Regions from separate parts of the Thioalkalivibrio sp. ALR17-21 genome, predicted to be linked through region 2. Evidence: predicted binding sites of a transcription regulator. Region 2 holds the regulator's gene; each other region holds the start of a gene.
The links. Region 2 encodes sigma-54, which starts transcription at its own class of promoters, with help from an activator protein. Its sites were predicted from a motif close to TGGCANGNTNCNTGCTT; they were not measured.

Region 1 (5,780 bases), on a different contig from region 2:
GAGCGCTGCACCGAGCGTACCGCGCTCATGGAGGCGAGGGCGTCCAGCGTGCCTTCCAGTGGCTCATGCGGGTCGCGGCCGCGTTCGCAGGCGATGCCCACGGCACGGATGCGCCAGGGAATGCCCTCGGGGTTCAGTTCGATGGCTCGACGGATCAGCCGTTCTTCTTCCTCATAGTGCCCGGTCTCGCGCCAGAATCCGGCCAGGTAGTGCTGGGCACGGGCCGAGTCCTCGCGGGCCTCGGCCCAGCCGCGGGCCTGCTGGAAGGGGCTGCCCCACAGGTCCGCACGCAGCGCGGTCACCAGGGCCAGTGCGGCGATGACCAGCAGGGGCACCAGCGTACGGGTGAGCGCATCCGGGCGTTTCCAGCGCAGCCAGGCCAGCGCCAGCGGCAGGCCGAGCAGGGCGGCGGCCAGGTGGTTGCGGTGTTCGAAGTACAGCTCCAGCTGGATGAAGCTCGACTCCAGCAGATGCGCGGCCAGAAAGAACAGGATGGCCGCCGCCAGCGCCGGGAAGCGCAGTCGCCACACGATGGCCAGCGCGGCCAGGGTTATCCAGGCCGCCCAGGCCAGTGCCGTGGTCCAGGGGCTGAACAGGCCGGTGGAGACCGTAATATGGTCCTGAAACACCCCGCCCGTGACCGGTCGGGGCAGGGCCAGGTGGCCCACGTAATCCCACAGGATGCGGCCCTGGGTGAGCAGGCGCTCCAGCGCGGTAAAGCCGCGCGTGCCCGGGTCGTCGCTCAGCAGGGCCCCGGCGCGGGTGGCCAGATAGGCCAGCAGCAGCGCGACGGGCACGCCCAGCACGATCCGCCGCCACCAGACAAACCCGCGGGTCGGCTGCAGGCCGTGCCGCCGCGCATGGGCGGCGAGGATGGTCCCTTCCAGCACCAGCGCCAGCAGCGGCAGCAGGGCCCCGTTTTCCTTGGAGAGCACGGCCAGCAGGCCGCACCCGCCGATGCCGCCGGCCATACCGAGTACCGTGGCCGGGCGGACCTCGGGCGGGTGCGCCAGCCGCGTGCGCACGTACAGCCACAGCCCGGCCAGCACGAACAGTGTGGCGAGCTGCGCCATGCGCTGCACCACGTACAGCGTGGTGGAGACCCACAGCGGGTGCAGCAGCCACAGCGCCGTGGCCAGCAGGGCCACCAGCGCGGCGGTGCGGGCGTCTGCCTCCAGTGCCCGTGCCAGCCGGTGCAGCAAGCCGAACAGCACCACGCCGATGGCCAGATGGATGAGCACGTTGGTGTGCTTGAACGGCTCGGGATCCGCCGGCCAGTTGCGCGCATCGATCAGGAACGAGGCCATGGCCACCGGCCGTCCGGTGGGGCCGGCAAAGCCCGAGAGCACGTACAGCCAGAATGCCTGCAGGTTGTCGATGGTGCCGTAGAAACCGAGCAGGGCCAGGTTGGTCAGATCATCGAAGATGAAATCGCCGGACAGGCCCGGGCGGTAGACCAGCCAGGCGAGGGCCAGCAGAAGGAGCAGGGCCAGCCTTGCGCGCCATGCCGTATGAGATCGAACGGAGTTCAGCCGCGTCATGGCATGACCTCCCCATGGGGCCGGAGCTCGCCCGGTTCGATCTCGCCCGGCTCGATCGGGTCCGGCTCCTGTCGGCGTTCATCGAGCTGGGCCTGCAGGGCGCGTCGGGTGCTGCCGTGCCGGTCGGCCTCTGCCGCACGCATCAGGCTCTGTTCTGCCTGGTGCAACATTCCACTGACGATCTGAAAACGCGCCAGCCGCAGCCAGGCCACCTCGTTGCCGGGGCGGTGGGCGGTTTCCTCGAGCAGGAGTTCGTACCCGCGTTCGCGCTCGCCCGCGACGTTGATCAGGAAGTCGGCCAGCGCGGGGCGCAGGCGGCTCCGGTCGGGATGGAGCTCATAGGCCGTTTCCAGCACCCGCTGCAGCCGCTGCGGGTCCAGATCGATGGTGCCGTCGGCCTGCGCGCGCGCCAGCGACATCAGCGCACCCACGTCCTGCGTGGTCAGCGGCCCGCGGCGGATGTATTCCTCCATGGCGGTCCACCATACAGGGTCCACGTTTAGTCCCGGGTGCCGAGCATGTTCGAAGATCAGCCCCTGATAGGGCGTAAGGGTGGCGCCGGGCAGGCGGGCGGCGCGCTGCATCTGTTCAATGGCCAGTCCGTATACCGGCTGGCCCGGTTCGGCGCCTGCCTGAATCAGGATGAGGCCCAGATGGTAGCTGGCCCGTGGGGAGTCTTCCTGCCGGGTTCCTTCGAAGTACGCCAGTTGCACCGGATCGCTCCACTCGCTGGCCCGCAGAAAGGTGAGAAACCCGTAGAGTGCGATCAGGCCGATCACGGCTGCCTTGCGCGCGAACGCAAGCGAGTCGCCTGGCCGCCCCGAGAGCAGCACCCCGAACACCGCCATGATCAGGCCGGCCGAGGCGATGTGATTGCGGTGCTCGTACACCAGCTCCAGGCCGATGATGGTGGACACCAGCAGGTGCGGGATGAAGAAGAACAGTATCCCGAAGGTGATGAGCGGGTGACGGCGCCACAGCGCGAAGGCCCCCGCGACCAGCCCGAGCAGGCCCAGCGCTGCCGGCAGGCTGGTCCAGGGGTCGTTCCAGGCGCGGGCGAGCGGGAAGGCATCGTGATACAGGGTAAGCGTGCCGGGTGCGGGCGCGACGATGTTGCGCATGTAGAACCACATGGCGTGGGCCTGGGTCCACAGGCGCTCCCACAGATCGAACGGGCGGTTGGGGAGCTCGGGGTTCACCGGCAGTACCGTGGCCAGGCCGGCCACGCCGGGCAGCACCAGCACCAGGCCGAACAGCCAGTAGAGCCCGCGCCGGGTCGCCGTACCGGCCGCGCCAAAGCCGAACAGCAGCCATTCGGCCAGCAGCGCGAACACCGGCAGCATGACCCCGCTTTCCTTGCTGAGCACGGCCAGGGCCGTGCCGAGGCCCAGCCCGCCCAGCACCAGCGCCCAGCCGCTGCGCAGACGCCCGCGTTCGATCCGCAGGCGCCCGAGGATGTAGGCAATGAGGCCGGCCAGCATGAACAGCGTGGCCAGCGCCTCCATGCGCTGGACCACGTACAGCACGCCGGTCAGGTTGATGGGGGCCAGCGCCCAGGCGGCGGCTACGGCCAGAGCGAACATCGGCAACGGAACGACCAGGCTCAGGCCATGGCCGCGCCGTTCGGTCAGGCGGTGCTCGAGCCGGCGCGCGACCAGCAGCGCCAGGGCAAACACGAGCAGCGTGTTGATCAAGTGGATCACCACGTTGGTGATCTTCATCGGGAACGGGTCCAGCCCGAAAAAATAGCGTTCCAGGGCGAAGCTGCCCATGGCGATGGGCCGGTTCAGGCGGCCGGAATCCGCGGAAAACGCCGCGGCGCGCAGCTCGGCCCACGACAGGTGATCCATCTCCAGGGCGGCGTTGTCCACGATATTGGGCATGTCGTCGAAGACATAACCCCCGGTGCTGCCGGGCGCGTAGACCAGTGCAACAGCCGCCAGCAGGGCGACCAGAAGGATGGCGCTCAGCGTGGTACCGGATAGGGTGCGGGAGGGTCCGTTCACCGTGGCCTCGTGGCGGATGTCTGGAACTGCGGGGAGGGGGTGGAAAAAGAACACCCCGCCGGAGCGGGGTGTTCGGTGCCGGTATCAGCCGATGATCGGCTGAAGGTCAGCCCGGCTTACTGACGGCAGTCGGTCGGCAGGTACTTGGTTTCCAGGTCGCCGGGGCGGCAGTTCCACTGCAGACTGCCGGCGGACGTCGTGGCCGAGAACTCCAGCGTATCCCCATCGATGGCGGCGTTGGCCTGATTGCCGAAGGTGATCGTGATGATGCCGTCGGCGTCGCTCGGCTCCTCGCCAGACGTGCCAGCATTAACATGGGTCACGTAAGAGCCGGTGATCTCTTCGGAGGGTTCCAGACCGTATGAGGCATTGTCGGAGGCGAAGGCGCCGCGCTGGTTTACATATTCGGCCACGGCGGTGCGGGCACCGGCGGCCAGCGACATGCCTTCCGAGACCTGGGCGCGGACGGTGTAGTCCTGGTAGGCCGGCAGGGCGATGGCCGCCAGGATACCGATGATCGCGACCACGATCATGAGTTCGATGAGGGTGAAACCCTTCTGGACTTGCTTGCGCATGGTGTTGCTCCTTGCTCTTGGGAGTTGGTCAGGGTCCTGCTAAACCCTGCCTGAAAGTATGCAATCGTAATGCCAAGTATTGCAATACTACGGGCGGGGAAATTTGGGCCAGCTCAGTCGGCCCGGCATCCCGAGGGCAGCAGGCGGGTGGGGACGTCCCCCTGGCCCAGGCACTGCCAGGTCAGCCCGGAGCTGGCAGTGGAGGCGGAGAACACCATGTAGCCGCCGGCCACGCGTGTATTGGCATCGTTCCCGATCAGGGCCCGGATGGTGCCGTTATCATGCACCTCAATGGATTCGGTGTAACTCCCCGCATATCCCTGAGGGTCTTCCAGCCCGGCCGATTCGTTGGAGGCGGGGAAGTGGCCCCGTTCGTTGTAGAACTCTTCCACGGCATTCCGCGCCGGGCCCACGAGCGAAACGCTTTCCGCGAGCTGTGCCCGCACCTGGTAGTCCGCGTAGGCAAACAGCGCGAGGCTCGCGAGGATGCCGATGATCGCGACCACGATCATGAGTTCGATCAGCGTGAAGCCCTTCTGGATGAGTTGTCGCATGGTGCTGCTCCTTTGTTTTTTGTGCGGGCAATCACATTTCGTGCCAACTCATGCACCCCGAGTGTGACGGCGATTGTCAGTCTCGGGTGACGAAATTGGTCACCTCGAGTGACAACCTTGGTCAGTTTGCGGGTATTCCTCAGCGCGCCCGTCGGGATTCTCACCCCCGCCCGCAGCCGCTTGTATGTTCTCGCTGCCCGGCCAATAATCCTTCCTCCCCCACGCAGGAGCGCAGCCCCCTGCGCGTGGGGGTGCTGGACGTGCCCGATCGGCCAGAGGGCTGGCCTCCTACCGTGTTGTAGGAGCGCAGTCCCCTGCGCGTGGGGGTGCTGGACATGCCCGATCGGCCAGAGGGCTGGCCTCCTACGGGCCCGGCACCCTGTGGGAGGCCAGCCCTCTGGCCGATCGGGGTCTGGATACGCCCCATCGCGCAGGAGCCTGCTCGCAGGCGAAACGCCAAGGTGGTATACAAAGAACAATGATTAAATCCCGGAAAACACGCTACGCCGCCCGCTTCGTCATCTTCGCCGCCGCGTTCGCGTTTCCCGGCGTTGCCGCCGCCGACATCACCGTCCACGCCGTGTTCGACGGCCGGGCGGTCCTGTCGGTGGACGGCGAGCGGGCCGTGGTGGCCGAGGGCGAGAGCGGCCCCGGCGGGGTTCGGGTGCTGCAGGCGGGCGGCGGACGCGTACAGGTGGAGTTCGCGGGGGAGACCCGCTGGCTGGAGCGCGGGGCGGGGGAACCCGCTTCCACAGGGGCTGGCGATGCGGATTCGGCCGATGGTGAAGCTGCGGGCCGTGAGAGAGAGGCCGCCGACCCCGGGATCACCGTGTACCCCGATTCTCGCGGGGTGCACAGCCTGACCGTGGGCGTGAACGGCCGGGCCATCACCATGGAGGTGGACCGCGAGGCCGAATCGGTGATGCTGCGCGAGCGCGATGCCGAACGCGCCGGGGTGGACGCCGACGCCGGCAATACGGTGCACCTGCGTACCGAGCGCGGCCGCGTGAACGCCCGCCGCGTGACGCTGGATGAAGTGCGGGTGGGCGGCATCCGCCGCAGTGGCGTGAGCGCGGTGATCGTGCCGGACGATCACATCCACCG
Region 2 (5,780 bases):
TGGTGCTGCTGGCGAGCAGCCAGGCGCTGATCTGGGGGGCAGTCGAGATCGCCACCGCCCTGGGAGCCGGCGAACTGCTGATCGGCCTGACCCTGGTCGCGATCGGCACCAGTCTGCCGGAACTGGCCACCACCGTGGCCAGCGCGCTGCGCCGCGAAACCGGCATGGCCCTCGGCAACGTCGTCGGTTCCAATCTGTTCAACCTGCTGGCGGTGCTGGCGGTACCCGCCCTGATCGCGCCGCTGGCGGTGGAACCCGCAGTGCTGACCCGTGACTATCCGGTGATGCTGGCCCTGACCGTGGCGGTGCTGCTGGCCGCCCGCTTCGGCCCGGGACGCATCACCCGCTGGCACGGAGCCCTTCTCCTTCTGGCCTTCAGCGGCTACCTTGTGACTCTCGCAATCACGGCACCGGCATGGATCTGAACCCCGACACAACCCGCAAGCTTGCACTGGCCGTCCTCGAAAATGAGGCCGACGCGGTGCGCGGCCTCACCGCGCGCATCGACGACGCCTTCCTCGCGGCCTGCCGGCACATCCTCGCCTGTCGCGGGCGGGTGGTGGTTACCGGCATGGGCAAGTCCGGCCACATCGGCAGCAAGCTGGCGGCCACCCTCGCCTCCACCGGCACGCCGGCGTTCTTCGTGCATCCGGGCGAGGCCAGCCACGGCGATCTCGGCATGATCACCCGCGACGACGTAGTGATCGCCCTGTCGAACTCCGGCGAGACCGACGAGATCCTCACCATCCTGCCGCTGATCCGACGCCTGGACGTCCCGCTGATCGCGATGACCGGCAACCCCGGCTCGCGCCTGAGCACCGATGCCAGCGTACACCTGGATGTCAGCGTGGAACACGAGGCCTGCCCGCTGGGGCTGGCGCCGACCTCCAGCACCACCGCGGCCCTGGCGATGAGCGATGCCCTGGCGGTGGCGGTGCTGGACGCGCGCGGCTTCACCGCGAACGACTTCGCCCGCTCGCATCCCGGCGGCCGCCTCGGGCGTCGCCTGCTGATCCACGTCGGCGACATCATGCATACCGGCGAAGCGATCCCGCGCATCGCACCAGACGCGCCGCTGAAGGATGCGCTGTTCGAGATCACCCGCAAGGGGCTGGGACTGGTGATCGTCAGCGACGCCGACGCGCGAATCCTGGGGGTCTTCACCGACGGCGACCTGCGCCGCACCCTGGACCTCGGCCACAGCCTCGACAGCCTGACCATCGGCGAGGTCATGACCCGCGACGGCCACACCGCCGGTGCCGACTGGCTGGCGGCCGAGGCCCTGGAGATGATGGAGAGCCGCCGGATCAACGCCCTGCCGGTGGCCGACGCCGACCACCGCCTGCAGGGAGTCATCAACATGCACGACCTGCTGCGCGCGGGGGTGGCCTGATGAACACCGAAACCGACCTTTCCACCCTGCAGCGGACCACCCGACTGCTGATCCTGGACGTCGACGGCGTGCTGACCGACGGCGCGCTGTTTCTCGGCGACGGTGGCGAACAGTACAAGGCCTTCCACAGCCGCGACGGCCACGGCCTGCGCATGGCCATGGACGACGGGCTGGAGGTCGCAATCCTCACCGGGCGGCAGTCGGCGGTCGTGGAGCATCGCCTGCGGGATCTGGGCATCCGTCACTGCATCCAGGGCCGGCGGGACAAGGGCGCCGCGCTGGCGCAATTGCTGGAGCAGACCGGGCACCGCGCCGCCGAGGCCGCGTTCGTGGGCGACGACGTGGTCGATCTGCCGGCGATGCGCAGGGTTGCCCTGGGCATCGCGGTCGGCGACGCCCATCCGTTCGTGCGCCAGCACGCGCAGTGGGTCACCACGGCCGGTGGCGGGCGCGGCGCGGTGCGCGAAGTCTGCGAGGACCTGCTGGCCGCGCGCGGCCGCCTCGAGGCCGTGCTCGAAAGCTACCTGCACGCATGAGCCCGGATCCGCGTCGCGCCCTGCTCGCCGCCTGGCTGCTGACCACCGGGCTCCTGCTCGCCGGGCCGACAGCGGCCGAGCCGCCTGCCGAACCCGCGGCCGACGCCGAACCCACGCTGCAGATCGAGGGGTTTACCGCGCATGTCACTGGCGAGGACGGGCGGCCCACCCACCGCCTGCAGGGGGCGCGGCTGCGCGAATACGACCGGGATGCGGTCCAGTTCATCGATGACCCGGAGCTGGATCTGCTGGACCAGCGGGGCCTGAACTGGACCTGGCGGGCCCCGCGCGCGGCGCATCAGCCCGATCGCGAACTGCTGCATACCTTCGGCCACACCCGCGGCGTGCGCCCCGAACGCAACGAGCGCGTGCGCACGGTGATCGAGTCGCGCGACGTGCGCGTGGCGCTGGACACCCGGCTGACGACCTCGTCGGCGTCGAGCACTCTGGAACAGCCGGGACTGTTCCAGCGGGGTACCGGCCTGCGCGCCGACCCGCAAGCGGATACCATTGAACTGCTCGCCGAGGTCTACACGCTGTACAGCGACCTGCCGCAGGAGGACCGCCCGGAATGAACCCGGCCACAACCGAACATCGCCGCGCGGGCATCCGCCGACCGGCCCCGCTGCTTGCCGTGGCGGGCGTACTCGCACTGATCCTGGCGGCCCCGCCGGCGACCGGCCGCGAGGATGCCCTGCCGGTGGAGATCACCGCGGACCACGCCGAGATGGACGAACGCGCGGGCACCGGCACCTACACCGGCGACGTGATCGTGGTGCGCGGCGATGCCACGCTGGAAGCAGACCGCGTGATCGTGCACATGCGCGAGCGCCGCCCCTACGAGATCGAGGCCCACGGCGAGCCCGCACGCCTGGAGTCGCCCGATCCCGAGACCGGCGAGATGCGCATCGCCGAAGGGCTGCGCATCGACTATTTCCTCGACGAGGAACGCGTGATCCTGACCGAACGGGCGCGCGTCATCACCGCCGCCGAGGATGCCCGCGGGCAGCGCATCACCTATGACCTCGAGCGCGACGTGATCCGCGCGGAACGCGGCGACACCGACGACGAGCGCGTGCACATCCGCCTGCAGCCACGCGAGGACGATCCATGAGGCCCGCGGCCAACGGCCATCTGGTCGCCCGCGAGCTGAGCAAGCGCTATGGCCAGCGTACCGTGCTGGACGCAATGGACGTGGACCTGGTGCCCGGCGAGGTGGTCGGCCTGCTGGGACCCAACGGGGCCGGCAAGACCACCTGTTTCTACAGTCTGGTCGGCCTGATCCGGCCCAATACCGGGCGCATCACCCTGGGCGGGCGCGACATCACGCAGGCCCCCATCCACGAACGCGCCCGCGCCGGGCTGGGCTATCTCCCACAGGAGGCCTCGATCTTCCGCCGCCTGTCGGTCCAGGACAACCTGCAGGCAGTGCTGGAACTGCGGCCCGGACTGGACCGCCACGAGCGCCGCCGCATCGGCGATGCCCTGATCGAGGAATTCCAGCTCGAAACCGTGCGCCACAGCCCCGGCATCGCGTTGTCCGGAGGCGAACGGCGGCGCGCCGAGATCGCCCGTGCGCTGGCCGGTGATCCGCGGTTTATCTGCCTGGACGAACCCTTCGCCGGGGTCGACCCGATCTCGGTCAGCGAGATCCAGGAAGTGATCCGCCACCTGGCCGAACGCGGCATCGGCGTACTAATCTCGGACCACAACGTGCGCGAGACCCTGGGCATCTGCCACCGCGCCTACATCCTCAGCGAGGGGCACCTTCTGAGCGCGGGAACGCCGGAGGAACTGCTGGACGATGCCCGCGTGCGCGAGGTCTACCTCGGCGAAAATTTCCGCCTGTGACACCGATCGCCACATCCGGCCGGTGCACAAGGCCACAACAAGGGATTACTATTCACTTATGGTGAACAACGCCTCTCCCAACTCATGCTGAAGCCCGGGCTGAACCTGCAGCTCGGTCAGACGCTGACCATGACGCCGCAGCTGCAGCAGGCCATCCGGCTGTTGCAGCTCTCGACGCTGGAGCTCCAGGCCGAGATCCAGCAGGCGCTGGAAAGCAACCCCATGCTGGAACAGGCCGAGGACGACGAACTCGGCGCCGATGGCGAAGAAACCCCGGACCCCGGCACCGAGGGCGAGAACGAGACCGCCAGCGATGCCGCCGCCGGCACCGGCGAAACGGTGGACGCCGGCGGTTCGGAGGATGTCATCCCCGACGAACTGGTGACCGACACCCGCTGGGAAGACATCTACGACGCCAGCGCCAGCCCGCGCGGACTGGACGACCGCGATCCCCTGGAAAACACCTCGGACGACGATGGCGGTGGCCTGCAGGACCACCTGCTGTGGCAGCTGCATCTGTCGCACCTGACCCCGCGTGACCAGCGCATCGGCGCCGCCCTGATCGACACCATCAACGGCGACGGTTACCTCGAGGGAGACGTCGAGACCCTGGCCGACACCATCAGTCAGGGCGAGGACACCCCGGTCGGCACCGACGAGGTGGAGGCAGTGCGCCACTGGCTGCAGCACTGCGACCCCCTCGGGGCCGGGTCGCTGGATCTGCGCGAGTGCCTGGAGGTCCAGCTGGGCGAGCTGGCGCCGGACGCGCCCTCGCGCGAAGCCGCGCGCGCGGTCCTGGAACACGGCATGGACGCCCTTGCCCGGCGTGACTACAAGGCACTGCAGCGCCAGAGCGGCGTGCGCGATGCCGACGAGCTGGCCGCGGCCCTGGACCTGATCCGTACGCTCAACCCGCGCCCCGGCGCCCAGATCAGCGAGACGCCGCCGGAATACGTGGTCCCGGATGTCTACGTGCGTCATACCGACCAGGGCTGGCAGGTCGACCTGAATCCCGAGATCGCCCCGCGCATTCGCGTCAACGACCTCTACGCCGGCATGGTCCGCCAGGTCTCCGATGCCCGCGACAGCGCATTCATGCGCGACCAGCTGCAGGAGGCGCGGTGGTTCATCAAGAGCCTGCACAGCCGCAACGACACCCTGCTGCGCGTAGCGCGAGCGATCGTCGAACGCCAGCAGGGGTTCCTGGAACACGGCGAGGTGGCGATGCAGCCGCTGATCCTGCGCGACATCGCCGAAGCCCTGGAGATGCACGAGTCCACGATCTCGCGGGTGACCACGCAGAAATACATGCATACCCCCCGCGGAGTGTTCGAATTCAAGTATTTCTTCTCCAGTCACGTGGGCACCAGCGACGGCGGGGAATGCTCCGCGACCGCGATTCGTGCCATGATCCGCGAACTCATCGAAGAGGAAACGCCGGGCAAACCGCTCAGCGATTCCCGCCTCGCCCGGATCCTCGCGGATCGGGGCATCAACGTGGCCCGACGTACCGTGGCCAAATACCGGGAGGGCATGAACCTGCCATCCTCCAGCGAACGCCGCCAGATGGCCGCCATGCCGACCGGAAGCAAACCGAAAGGAGCCTGACCCATGCAGATCAACCTCACCGGACACCACGTCGAAATCACCGACGCCCTGCGCGACTACGTCAACGAGAAATTCGAGAAGCTGGAACGCCACTTCGACAAGGTGATCGACGTGCACGTGGTGCTAACCCACGAGAAGACGCAGAAGCTGCACAACAAGGCGGAAGCGAATCTGCAGGTCAGCGGCAACCACATCCACGCCGAGGCCAGCCACGACGACATGTACGCCGCCATCGACGGCCTGATCGACAAGGTCGACCGCCAGCTGATCAAGCACAAGGAGAAGGTCAAGGACCATCATCGCGCCGAAGGCCACCAGCGCAACCGCGAACAGACCCCGTAAACCGATGAACCCGGCCGAGCTCATCACCCCGGAGCGCATCGGACTGGAAG
Region 3 (5,780 bases), on a different contig from region 2:
TCACGTTGTTCAGCACGTTGAGCGGCCCGCGTGGAGTCGCAAACGTCATGTCCAGATAATCGAGATTGAGATAGTGACTCATGTGTTTCTCCTTACGCGGGCGCGTAGTCGAAGCGTTTCTTGATCAGGCCCACCCCAGCGTCCAGGGCGATGCCCACAAGACCGATCACGAAGATCGACACGATGATCGAAGCGACATTGAGGTTGTTCCATTCGTCCCAGATAAAGAATCCGATGCCGACCCCGCCGGTGAGCATCTCGGCCGCCACGATCACCATCCAGGCAATCCCCAGCGCCAACCGCATGCCGGTGAGGATGTAGGGCATGGTTGCGGGGATCAGGATCTTGCGCGCCGCCTCCAGGCGCCCGAGACGGAGCACCTGGGATACGTTGGTGTAGTCACGCGGGATGGCCTGGACCCCGGCCGCGGTATTGATGAGGATCGGCCAGATGCTGGTGATGAAGATCACGAAGATCGCGGAGGGATTGACCGCCTGGAACACCAGCAGACCGAGCGGCAGCCAGGCCAGCGGGGACACGGGACGCAACAGCTGCACGACCGGGCTAATGGCGCGGCGCATCGAGAGCGAAGCGCCCATCATCAAGCCCAGCGGAATGCCGACCAGTGCTGCCAGGCCGAAGCCCGCCAGGACGCGGCCAAGGGAATACATCACCTGCCAGCCGATCCCCATGTCGTTCGGACCGTAGTCGTAGAACGGATCGCTTAGCAGGTAGACGGCCTCGGCCCACACTTGCCCGGGCGTCGGGAGGTCCGGCGAGACCGTCGACTGCAGCCAGGCCCAGCCCCCCAGCAGCAATCCGAACGCAATCAGCGGGAGTGCCAGCACAGGAATCCAGCGCTGGAACATATCCGCCATCACCTCGAATCGGTCATCGTGTGCCGATTCGATCGCCCCGGCGGTGTCGTTGCGTTCCGCCGGTTTGGTTTCCCGGCCAGCGGCGGCCTCCGTTCGACCTTCGGCGTCCTTGTCGTTCTCGCGTTCAACCGCCAGTTGCATATCGGCGTAATTGGTGGACATGGTGGGCCTCCCTCAGCCGTTGACGTCGGCGAGGTCATCGAGGGCGACCTTGCGACTGTGTACATCGAAACCGTCGACATAGCCGACAAGGTCATCCGGGTCATAGGCGCGGTTATCAATGAACCGGTCAGGGCCCATCTCGATCGGCGAGGAGGCCGCCTCCAGGGTCCAGTGTTCATTGCGTGTGCCTTCCGTCTTCCAGTCGATCTCGGGATAGGCGACGCCCACTTCTGCAGCCGCTTGCCGATACAGTTCGGGGCGATAGACCTTTTCGGCCACCGCACGCATATCCACAGGCTCTTCCAGCTGCCCCCAACGAACCATCTGCGTGACAAACCAGGCCGCATGCGAGCGCCACGGAAAGCTGGCCGCGTAACGGTGGAACACATTGAAGTCCGGGAAGGGTTCGGGGTCTCCGTCCGGATTGAACTGGAGCGTCCCCGTCATCGACATGGCCACTACGTGTTCAGGGGCGTTGACAAAACGGCGGCCCGAAATGATGCGCACCACTTCTTCGCGATTCTCGGGCTTGTCCATCCACTCGTTGGCCTCGATCAAGGCCCGCAACGCTGCCTGGTGCGTATTCGGGTGTTCTTCCGCCCAGCTCTCCAGTACGCCAAACACCTTCTCCGGATTGTTGTTCCATATCTCGTAGTTGGTGACCAGGGTCTTGCCGATACCCATGTCCACCGCACGCATGTTCCAGGGCTCGCCGACGCAGTAGCCATCCATGTTGCCCGCGCGCAGGTTGGCCACCATCTGGGGTGGCGGGATCACAACCAGGCGGACATCCCGATCCGGGTTGATCCCGGAAGCGGCCATCCAGTAGCGCAGTTCATAGTTATGCGTGGATACGGGGAAAACCATGGCGAAGGTCATCGGGGCACGGCCCGCTGCCTGGTCGGCATCGATGACCTTCTTCAGGGCGCGCGCGGAAATCGGCCGTTCGTTCATAGCCTCCGGATCGGCCTCGACCATCCGGTCGTAGAGCTCGTTGGAAACGGTAATCGCGTTGCCGTTGAGGTCCATGCTGAACCCCGTGATGGTGTTGCGCTGGGTAGCACCCACGCCCAGCGTCGCGGCGATCGGCATCCCCGCCAGCATGTGCCCGCCATCCAGGCTCCCAACGGAGACCTTGTCGCGAATATTGGCCCAGGAAGCCTCCTTGGCCACATGGACGTCGAGCCCGTGGCGAGCGAAATATCCCTTCTCCTGGGCGACTACGAGCGGAGCACAATCCGTCAAGGGGATAAATCCGAACTCGAGCTTGGTCTTTTCCAGCCCTTCGGATCCCCCGGCATAGGCCGCCGACCGGAAAAAATCCGGATGCATCCCCAAGGCGGCGCCCCCTGCCAGAACGCCGCCGGCCTGAAGGAAACGCCGGCGCGACAGGCCGGAGGTCTTTTTCGTGTCATTCGTGTGATCGGTCATTGCGGGTTCACTCCCCTTGTCAGCAAACACATCCCAAAAACGAAAAAAGGCGTCCTATCAGCCCGGCCGCGTTTGCAGCCGGGTGATGGACGCCTTTGTCCAGTCCCGTGGGAGGCCCGGTCGTCGGGTCTCCCTGTTGTCAGGCGACGAACCGCCGTTGGCTCGTCTTGCCGGTATTCCTGCAGGAGGTGTGCCAATTAGCCGTTGCTGATCGACCGATAGGGCGCAAAGCCTATCCTGACGCGGAAAAATCGGACGGTTCCCGGTACTCAATCGAATCTTCGCAGGGGAATATCACTCGCAAGCGGCACCACCCTGGGGCACACCGGCGGTGCAGATGAACCGCGCTGGTGCACTACCTGTAGGAGCCGCCTTGGCGGCGAAGCCCCTGCCAGTCGCGGACACTGGCAGGTGCTTCGCGGGCAAGCCCGCTCCCACAGGGCCGGCATCCGTTTCCCGGGGAGTTAGCTACAGGCCGCCCTTGCCCAGCAGGTCGGACATCGCGACGGTCGCCTCGGCGACCTCGGCCAGGCGCCGGTTCTGGTTCATCGCCGTCTGGCGCAGGAGCTTGTAGGCCTGGTCCTCGCTGAGGCCGCGGTGCTGGATCAGCAGCGCCTTGGCACGCTCGATGGTCTTGCGCTCGGCCAGGGCCTGGCGTGCCGCATGCAGTTCATCCTCCACCGACTGCAGCCGGGCCGCCTGGCGCTGCACCAAGTCCATCACCGAGTGTCCGACGATCGGTACGTTGAGTGCGGCATCGCCCTCCTCCTGCGCGGGCTCCAGGCCCTCCGGCGCGCCGAAGAACACCGCATACGGGACGCTGTCGCGCAGTTCCGACTCGGCGAGTTGCGCGACCCGGTCACGCACCGCGCCGAGGTCCGCGCGATCCGCCGTGATGCGTGCCGAGCAGCACTCGTTCAGGTGCATCTCCAGCAGATCCTCGATCTCCTTCATCGCGTCGATGCGCGCGGTGGTACAGGCAAACCATTCCTCGGCCCGGGCGGGGTCGTGGTGCCCTGAGGCCTCGGTACAGGCCCGGCGGCGCAGACGCTCGATGTCGGCGGCGAAGGCCGCCGTCTGCAGCTCGCGCCAGGCGGCACAGGCCGCCGGTGCCGCGAACTCGGAGAAGATGCGGAACGCCCGTTCCTGGGCATCGATCCGATGGACCAGCGCCTGGCGCAGTTCGGGCTCGAAGTTCGCGGCGCCAAACCCGGCGGCCCCGATCGCGCGCTCCTGCCCTGCCAGTTCCTTGCCCTGCATGAAGTTCAGCAGGGCCACCAGGGCCCGCGAGACCTCGGGATCGGTCGCCGAATCCGCAGCCTCGAACACCAGGGCCATCAGGGCGCGAATCAGCTCGCTGAAGCCGCGGGTCGAGTCCATCGGGCTCAGGGTCAGCTCCAGGACCTCCTCGCGCAGGCTGCCCAGGCCGGACAGGCCATGCAGCGCCAGCGCCATGCGCCCCAGCAGCCGACTGCGGCCATGGGCGCAGGCGTCCGGGGCCAGCCAGCCATCCAGGTGCTCGCGGAACGCGGCCGCGGCGGCGTCCGATTCGGCCCGGTACTGCTCCAGTTCGCGGGTATAGCGCTGGCCGCCGGACCCGATCCAGAGGCTGGAGGCCCCGCGCTCGCGCTGCAGGGCATGCACCAGCGCGCGGATGCGCCCGACCAGCTGCACCGCCTCCAGCAGGCGCTCCAGGCTCACCACCTCGCACTTGCGCGAGGCGACCAGGAAATCGCCAATGGACTCTTCGAGGGAAAAATTCGGGGATGTGTTCTGGGTCATGCTCGTCGTCCGTGAATCACTCCCGGAACAAACAAGCATGCGATGTGCCAGTTCGACCGACTGACAGCGGGGGTACAAACAAAAACGGGCGGGGCATCACGCCCCGCCCGCGGAACGGCACGGCCGATCAGAAGCTCATGGAGCGGTCGAACTCGGCGACGGCCTGGACGTAGTGGCCCATGCCGGCCATCTCGGCGTTCGGCAGGAAGTTGTGCTCGCCGACGTCGCGACCCTTGGCGCAGGCCTCGCAGGCCCAGAACGGAACGCCTTCACTCACCAGCGAATCCACGATGTCCTTCATTGCCGGCATGTTATGGCCGACGATCTTGTCGTACACGTTGCGGTTGGCGATGTTCACGGCCTCGCCCTGCAGCCAGACGGTCACGTCGTGGCCCTGCTGCTTGGCCACATTGGCGGCAATCATGCCAAGCGTGGCGCGGGTCGGGTCGTCGGTACCGGCGGTGACGGCAACAATAAAGCGCATGGGAGTCTCCCGGGGTTGAAAAGGTGCGAAATCGGTAGCGGCCGGCAAGCGGCGCGTCGATTTCCCACAAGCCAGGGAGAAACAATCGGCTCAGGGGGCGCCCTTCGTGGTGAGACTGTTGCGATAGAGCTTGAACGCCATCAACAGCCAGGGCACGGCATGGACGACCAGGTCGAGCACATCGAGTGGCCGGGTAAGTTCCCCGGCAAACAGCCAGCGCAGTTTCTCCGCGACATGCGGCTCGGGGATCCAGGGGGCCAGGCCGACGGTCGCAACCAGCAGTGCGAACAGCCAAAGGGGGGCCCGATCGACCCAGTAAAGGAAGCGTTTCATCGCGCGCATGCTACCCAAGCCCCGGCGGCGGCGCAGCCCGGAGCCGCGATCGTCCTTGCCCGCGCGGACCGGGATGACTAGAGTCCTGCCAGCTTCAGGGGAGTAGCGACCCGGGTGGCCTTGCCTCACCGGGGTCTGCATCAACAGATTCGATCCTCCGCCCGGAGGACCGTGGTGCAGACAGCCCCGCCGCCGATGCGGCACCGGGCCCCGCGAGACCTGTGGCATGGCGCCCCGATCCGTGGCCGGGTGGGTGGTGCGATGTCACGTGTCTTGCCCACCCACCCGGCCCGGAAGACCGTCATGGAAGCCCTGCTCGTCTCTACCGTCATCGTCGCCATCGCCGAGATGGGCGACAAGACCCAGCTCCTCGCCCTGCTCCTGATCTGCCGCTACCAGCAGACCTGGCCCATCATCTGGGGCATCGTGGTGGCCACGCTGGCCAATCACTTCCTGGCCGCGCTGGCGGGCGTGTGGATCGGCGCCAGCATCCCGGAGGACTGGCTGCGCTGGGGTCTGGGGATCGGGTTCATCGTGATGGCCGCCTGGGTACTGGTCCCGGATGGCGAGGACGAGCTGCCGGCCGCGTCGAAACACGGCGTGTTCTGGACCACCACGGTGCTGTTCTTCCTGGTCGAGATGGGCGACAAGACCCAGGTCGCCACCGGCGCGCTGGCCGCGACCTTCGACAGCCTGATCCTGGTCGTGAT
Region 4 (5,780 bases), on a different contig from region 2:
GCGGATCTCCGGGTTCGTCTCGACGGGTTGGCCGTCGTCGTCGCGTTCCAGCAGGGACTGCAGGTCGCTGCGCAGGCGGCTGGCCCGGACCTCGGCCACGATCTCGACGGCTTCCAGCCGACGGGCATCGTCCTCGCTGTCGAGGTCCAGCTGGGCCAGGGCAATGTTCAGAAGGCGTTCCGTTTCCGCGGCCGTTTCCTCGTCGAGGGCGGCGATGATGGCGTCGCGCATCTCCGGACGGGGGCGTTCCGCCAGTTCTTCGGCTGCGGCGAGGCGGGCGGCCGGGTCGTCCGCGAAGATCTGCAGCGCGCCGATGGTCGGGCGCAGCACCCGGCGGATGGGGTTGGTCGCACGTGGTTCGTTCAGATCGCCTGCGTCCAGATCCTCCCGGGGTTCACCGGTAATGGCCTCCCGGAATGTCCCGTCGCGGGCATCCTCGATGATCAGGGTCTCGTCATCGGTGAAAAACAGCCGACGGTCGCGCAGCGCCAGCAGGGCGGGCAGCGTGTCCGCGTCCTGACTGGCCGCGATGTCCTCGATGGCGGCCTGCAGCGCCCGGATGTCCTGAGTGGCCATGGCCCTCAGGAGTTCTGCGGTATCTTCGGCAAGCCCTTCGTCGCTGACTTCGGCCAGTTCGGCTTCCAGTTGTTCTTCCTGCTCTTCTTCGAGCTGCTCGGCCTGTTCCCGGGCTTCTTCCATGGCCGCCGATGCGCCCGGTGACAGCAGGGGCGTCACGAGCAGCGCGCACAGCAGGCCGTTGGCGACACGTGCGGTGAGTCGCATGATTCTCTCTCCTCAGGGTGCCCCGCCACGGATGCGCGGGGGGGCAATCGGGAAGGCCGGCACCGGTGTGGTGCCGGCCGGACGTACCCGGACTCAGAAGCGCAGGTCGTAGGTGGGTTCTTCGCAGTCGCCGCAGACCCAGGGATAGCGCCAGTTCGCCACACGGTCTTCGTTACCTTCGACGTAGTCGCTCCAGGGTTCGGCGCGGACCACGTCATCGGTTTCCCAGACCGGGAAGAACTGACCATCCGGCTGGATTTCGCCAATGATCACGGGCTTGTGCAGATGGTGATTCTCGTCGTCCATGCACACCTCGAATCCCGACGGCGCAGCGACGCACTGCCCGTACACCGCCTGGCGGACGGCGTCGACATCCGTGGTCCCCGCCTGCAGGACCGCCTGGGCCCACATGCGCATGCCGATGTGCGTGGCCTCCATCGGATCATTGGTCACCCGGTCGGAACCACCGGACAGGCCTTCCTGTTCCACGTATTCCATCCACCGCTCGGTGAAGCGTTCGTTCTCCGGGGTCTCGATGGACATGAAGTAGTTCCAGGCGGCGAGGTGGCCCGCGAGGGGGTCGGTGTCCATGCCGCGGAGTTCTTCCTCGCCCACCGAGGTCGCCAGTACCGGAACGTCGATGGGGTCGATCCCCTGGTTCGCGAGCTCCTGATAGAACGCGACGTTGGAGTCGCCGTTGATGGTGTTGATCACCGCGGTGGGGCCATCCTGGGAGAAGCTGTCGATGTCGCTGACCAGGGTCTGGAAATCGGCATGTTCGAACGGGAAGTAGACCTCCTCGATGGCGTCGTCCGAAATCCCGTGGGCATTCAGATAGGCACGCACGATGCGGTTGGTGGTCCGCGGGAAGACGTAGTCAGTGCCGACCAGGAAGAAGCGCTCGGCGCCGCCGCCCTCGTCGCTCATCAGATATTCCACGCCGGGCAGGGTCTGCTGGTTCGGCGCGGCGCCGGTGTAAAAGATGTTGCGCGAGGACTCCTCGCCCTCGTACTGAACCGGGTAGAACATCAGCCCGTTGAGTTCCTCGAGGACCGGCAGGACCGCTTCACGGGACACTGATGTCCACGAGCCGAAGATGACGTCCACGTTCTCGCGCTCGATCATCTCACGGGCGTGTTCGGCGTAGGTGGGCCAGTCGGAGCCGGGGTCCATCACCACCGGTTCGAGTTCGCGGCCCAGCAGGCCGCCGTTTTCGTTGATGTCCTCGATGGTCATCAGGGCCACGTCCCGGAGGGACGTCTCGCTGATGGCCATCGTACCCGACAGCGAGTGGAGGATGCCCACCTTGATCGGATCTTCGTCGGCCTGTGCGGTTATGCCTCCGCCGGTTGCCAGGCCCAGGGCCAGTGCGACACCGGTGGCGGTGCGGGTGGCCCGGCGCGCGAGCGAAATTTGCGGGGGGTGGCTCGTGTTTGGATGCATCGACTGTCTCCGTTCTCCGCTAGGGATCGTTTCCAGGGAACAACCCGGCACTCCGTAATACCGGCGCCGGACATTCCCGGGGCAGCAAGCTGTGTGCCATGAACGGAAAACGGGGTCTTGCGCCCGGTGTCCGCAGTCATCTCCGGTCGGGAGGGGAGGGCGGACTGCATGCACATGGTGCATCTGTCTCGTGATGGGGCGGAGGTTGCCGCACGGGTGTGCATCGTCCGCCGGGCGGTCGCTGCTCAGGCCGATTCCCTGGCGGGGAGCATCCCATGCTCGATGATGAACCGGACGACTTCATCCAGGCCCTCGCCCGTGCGCATGTTCGTGAAGACAAACGGGCGCTCGCCGCGCATGCGCCGACTGTCGCGGTCCATGACCTCCAGCGATGCACCGACCCCCTCGGCGAGATCGATCTTGTTGATCACCAGCAGGTCGGAACGGGTCACGCCGGGCCCCCCTTTGCGCGGGATCTTGTCGCCCGCGCAGACGTCGATCACGTAGATCGTCAGATCGGACAGCTCCGGACTGAAGGTCGCGGACAGGTTGTCGCCGCCGCTCTCGACGAATACCACCTCGAGGCCGGGAAAACGGATGCCGAGGTCGGCCAGGGCCGACAGGTTCATCGAGGCATCCTCGCGGATCGCCGTGTGCGGGCATCCGCCGGTTTCCACCCCGACGATGCGTTCGGCCTCCAGCGCGTCGTGGCGGGTCAGGAACTCGGCATCCTCGCGGGTGTAGATGTCGTTGGTGACCACGGCGATGCTGTACGTCTCGCGCATGCGCTGACACAGGGCCTGGAGCAGGGCCGTCTTGCCGGAGCCGACCGGCCCGCCGATGCCGACGCGCAGGACTCGGGGATTCAGTGACATGGGTGCCTCCCGGGAATTTCGCTAACTGCGGAACAGGCGTGAATACTGGGTTTCGTGCAGGGCGCTGGCGATGGCGACACCGGGGGCCGTGCCGCCAATCGCCGCGTCGTCCCGCGCAAGCCCCTCCCGTGCAGCCCCGCCGATGGTCGAGGCCAGGCGGTGGAGCAGGCGCTGACCGGCGGTCTGCCCCAGCGGGACCAGCTTGATCGCGGCCGCGACCTGGTTCTCGCACCAGGACCAGAGAATCGCCTCGGCTCCTTCCTCGACCGGGATGGACCAGCGCGCCAGCGCCAGCGCGAACAGCGTGGCCCAGGTGGCTTCGGGATGACCCTGCCACCGGTCGGCCTCGTTCAGATCGAGCTCGGACAGCAGACGCGCCAGCGCCTGCCCGAGGTGACGGTCTTCGGCGCGCAGTTCGCGGGTCTCGCGACTGGCGCCCAGCCACGCACTGAACCGTTCGACGGCCTCGTCGTCGTCCTCCAGCCAGGCCCGGTGCAGGCGTGCGAGCAGGGGGATGTCGATCCGGCTCAGGCTGTGGCGGATCTGGCCCTGCATCCAGTCGGCCACCGCGTCCTCGTCCGCGAGCCAGCCCGCTTCGATGGCCCATTCCATGCCGCCGGAATAGCTGTAGGTCCCGACCGGCAGCGTGGGGCTCACCAGTTGCCAGAGACGTCGCCGTGCCAGGCCCGGGTCAGTCAGTTCCGGGTCAGTCAGCCCCGGATCAGTGCGAATGGCCATGGCCGTGACCGCCGTGGGCGTGTCCGTGCCCGTAGGCGCCGGCCTCCGGCTCGAACGGGGCGTGCTCGAAGATCGGATCGAGTCCGATGCCGCGCAGCATGTCGTCCAGCACGTGGTCGTGCAGGTAACGCAGCCGGCCCGGGTCGATCTGCAGGGCAATGTGGCGGTTGCCGAGGTGGTAGGTCGCGCGTGCTAGCAGCAGCGGGTCCTCGCAGTACACGGTGCTGACGGGTTCCGGCGCGGCACGCACTGTGACCCACTCGCCGCTGTCCGCGCGCAGGGCGGACCCGTCGCGCAGCATGCCGCCCCGCTCGAGGAATACGCCGACCTCGTCGCCGGTGTCGAGGGTGGCCCGGAAGCGGCTCTTCATCCGGGTCTCGACCGGCAGATGCAGGGTTCCGGTCACGGTGGTCGGGGCGCTATCGGCGCGTTCGATCAGGTGAATCATGGGGACCTCAGAACAGGAAGTAACGCTGACTCAGCGGCAGCTCGGTAGCGGGTTCGCAGGTCAGAAGCTCGCCGTCGGCACGGACCTCGTAGGTCTCCGGGTCCACTTCCATCTTCGGCAGCCAGTCGTTCAGCCGCATGTCCTGCTTGCCGATCTCGCGGCAGCCGCGGATCGCGACCAGCCTTCGCTCCAGACCCAGCTGGTCGCCGATCCCGGCGGTCAGGGCGGCCTGTGAGACGAAGCTGACGGAGGTGCCGGTCATGGCCGGGCCGTAGCTGCCGAACATCGGCCGGTAATGCACCGGCTGTGGCGTGGGGATGGAGCCGTTGGGGTCGCCCATCGGGGCCGAGGCGATCATCCCGCCCTTGATGATCAGCGCCGGCTTGACGCCGAAAAAGGCCGGATCCCACAGGACCAGATCGGCCAGCTTGCCGGGCTCGACGGAGCCCACTTCGTGGGCCATGCCATGCGCCAGAGCGGGATTGATGGTGTATTTGGCGACATAGCGCCGTGCGCGGAAGTTGTCGTGCTCGGCCGGGTCGCCGGCCAGCGAGCCGCGCTGGGTCTTCATCTTGTGGGCGGTCTGCCAGGTCCGCAGGATCACCTCGCCCACGCGTCCCATCGCCTGTGAGTCCGAGGCGATCACCGAGAACGCACCGAGGTCGTGCAGGATGTCCTCCGCGGCGATGGTCTCGCGCCGGATCCGGCTCTCGGCGAACGCGACGTCCTCCGCGATGTGCGGATCCAGGTGGTGGCAGACCATCAGCATGTCCAGGTGTTCGTCGATGGTGTTCACCGTGAACGGCCGCGTGGGATTGGTGCTGGACGGCAGGACGTGGGCCTCGCCGCAGGCCCTGATGATGTCCGGGGCATGGCCGCCGCCGGCGCCCTCGGTGTGATAGGTGTGGATGGTGCGCCCCTTGAATGCCGCCAGGGTGTCCTCGACAAAGCCGGATTCGTTCAGGGTGTCGGTATGGATGCAGATCTGGATGTCGTGCGCGTCGGCGACCGACAGGGCGCAGTCGATCGAGGCCGGGGTGGTGCCCCAGTCCTCGTGCAGCTTCAGGCCCAGTGCCCCCGCCTTGACCTGCGCGTGCAGGGCGCCGGGTTCGCTGGCGTTCCCCTTGCCCAGAAAGCCCAGGTTCATCGGGAATGCCTCGGCGGCCTTCAGCATCTGCTGGATGTGCCAGGGTCCGGGGGTGCAGGTCGTGGCGTTGGTGCCGGTGGCGGGGCCGGTCCCGCCACCCACCATGGTCGTGATGCCGGAGGTCAGGGCCTCTTCGATCTGCTGCGGACAGATGAAGTGGATATGGGCATCGATGCCACCGGCGGTCAGGATCCGGCCCTCGCCGGCGATGACCTCGGTTCCCGGACCGATGACGATGTCGACACCCGGCTGGGTATCCGGGTTGCCGGCCTTGCCCACCGCGTGGATCCGGCCCTGCTTCAGGCCGACATCGGCCTTGACCACGCCCCAGTAGTCGAGGATGACC

Region 1: a site for sigma-54 is predicted at 4,706-4,722, ahead of G020_RS0113660 (pilin). Genes of this name have one in related genera too.
Region 3: a site for sigma-54 is predicted at 4,287-4,303, ahead of G020_RS0110465 (nitrate regulatory protein). Genes of this name have one in related genera too.
Region 4: a site for sigma-54 is predicted at 2,309-2,325, ahead of urtA (urea ABC transporter substrate-binding protein). Genes of this name have one in related genera too.

What each region holds. Positions count from the first base shown of each region.
Region 1 covers NZ_ATUL01000036.1:11,756-17,535, forward strand. Annotated here, with positions in the region: gene G020_RS0113645 (lipopolysaccharide assembly protein LapB) at 1-1,541, opposite strand, end outside; gene G020_RS0113650 (lipopolysaccharide assembly protein LapB) at 1,538-3,547, opposite strand; gene G020_RS0113655 (pilin) at 3,664-4,122, opposite strand; gene G020_RS0113660 (pilin) at 4,236-4,676, opposite strand; gene G020_RS0113665 (TIGR02281 family clan AA aspartic protease) at 5,155-5,780, shown strand, end outside.
Region 2 covers NZ_ATUL01000001.1:55,195-60,974, forward strand. Annotated here, with positions in the region: gene G020_RS0100280 (calcium/sodium antiporter) at 1-425, shown strand, start outside; gene G020_RS0100285 (KpsF/GutQ family sugar-phosphate isomerase) at 416-1,393, shown strand; gene G020_RS0100290 (HAD family hydrolase) at 1,393-1,929, shown strand; gene lptC (LPS export ABC transporter periplasmic protein LptC) at 1,926-2,504, shown strand; gene lptA (lipopolysaccharide transport periplasmic protein LptA) at 2,501-3,043, shown strand; gene lptB (LPS export ABC transporter ATP-binding protein) at 3,040-3,780, shown strand; gene G020_RS0100310 (RNA polymerase factor sigma-54) at 3,865-5,388, shown strand; gene hpf (ribosome hibernation-promoting factor, HPF/YfiA family) at 5,392-5,730, shown strand; gene G020_RS0100320 (PTS sugar transporter subunit IIA) at 5,735-5,780, shown strand, end outside.
Region 3 covers NZ_ATUL01000019.1:29,514-35,293, reverse strand. Annotated here, with positions in the region: gene G020_RS0110480 (ABC transporter ATP-binding protein) at 1-82, opposite strand, end outside; gene ntrB (nitrate ABC transporter permease) at 93-1,040, opposite strand; gene G020_RS0110470 (CmpA/NrtA family ABC transporter substrate-binding protein) at 1,053-2,471, opposite strand; gene G020_RS0110465 (nitrate regulatory protein) at 2,940-4,253, opposite strand; gene G020_RS0110460 (DsrE family protein) at 4,381-4,737, opposite strand; gene G020_RS0110455 (hypothetical protein) at 4,828-5,070, opposite strand; gene G020_RS0110450 (TMEM165/GDT1 family protein) at 5,374-5,780, shown strand, end outside.
Region 4 covers NZ_ATUL01000013.1:20,302-26,081, reverse strand. Annotated here, with positions in the region: gene urtB (urea ABC transporter permease subunit UrtB) at 1-783, opposite strand, end outside; gene urtA (urea ABC transporter substrate-binding protein) at 877-2,226, opposite strand; gene ureG (urease accessory protein UreG) at 2,472-3,101, opposite strand; gene G020_RS0108310 (urease accessory protein UreF) at 3,123-3,839, opposite strand; gene ureE (urease accessory protein UreE) at 3,823-4,287, opposite strand; gene ureC (urease subunit alpha) at 4,295-5,780, opposite strand, start outside.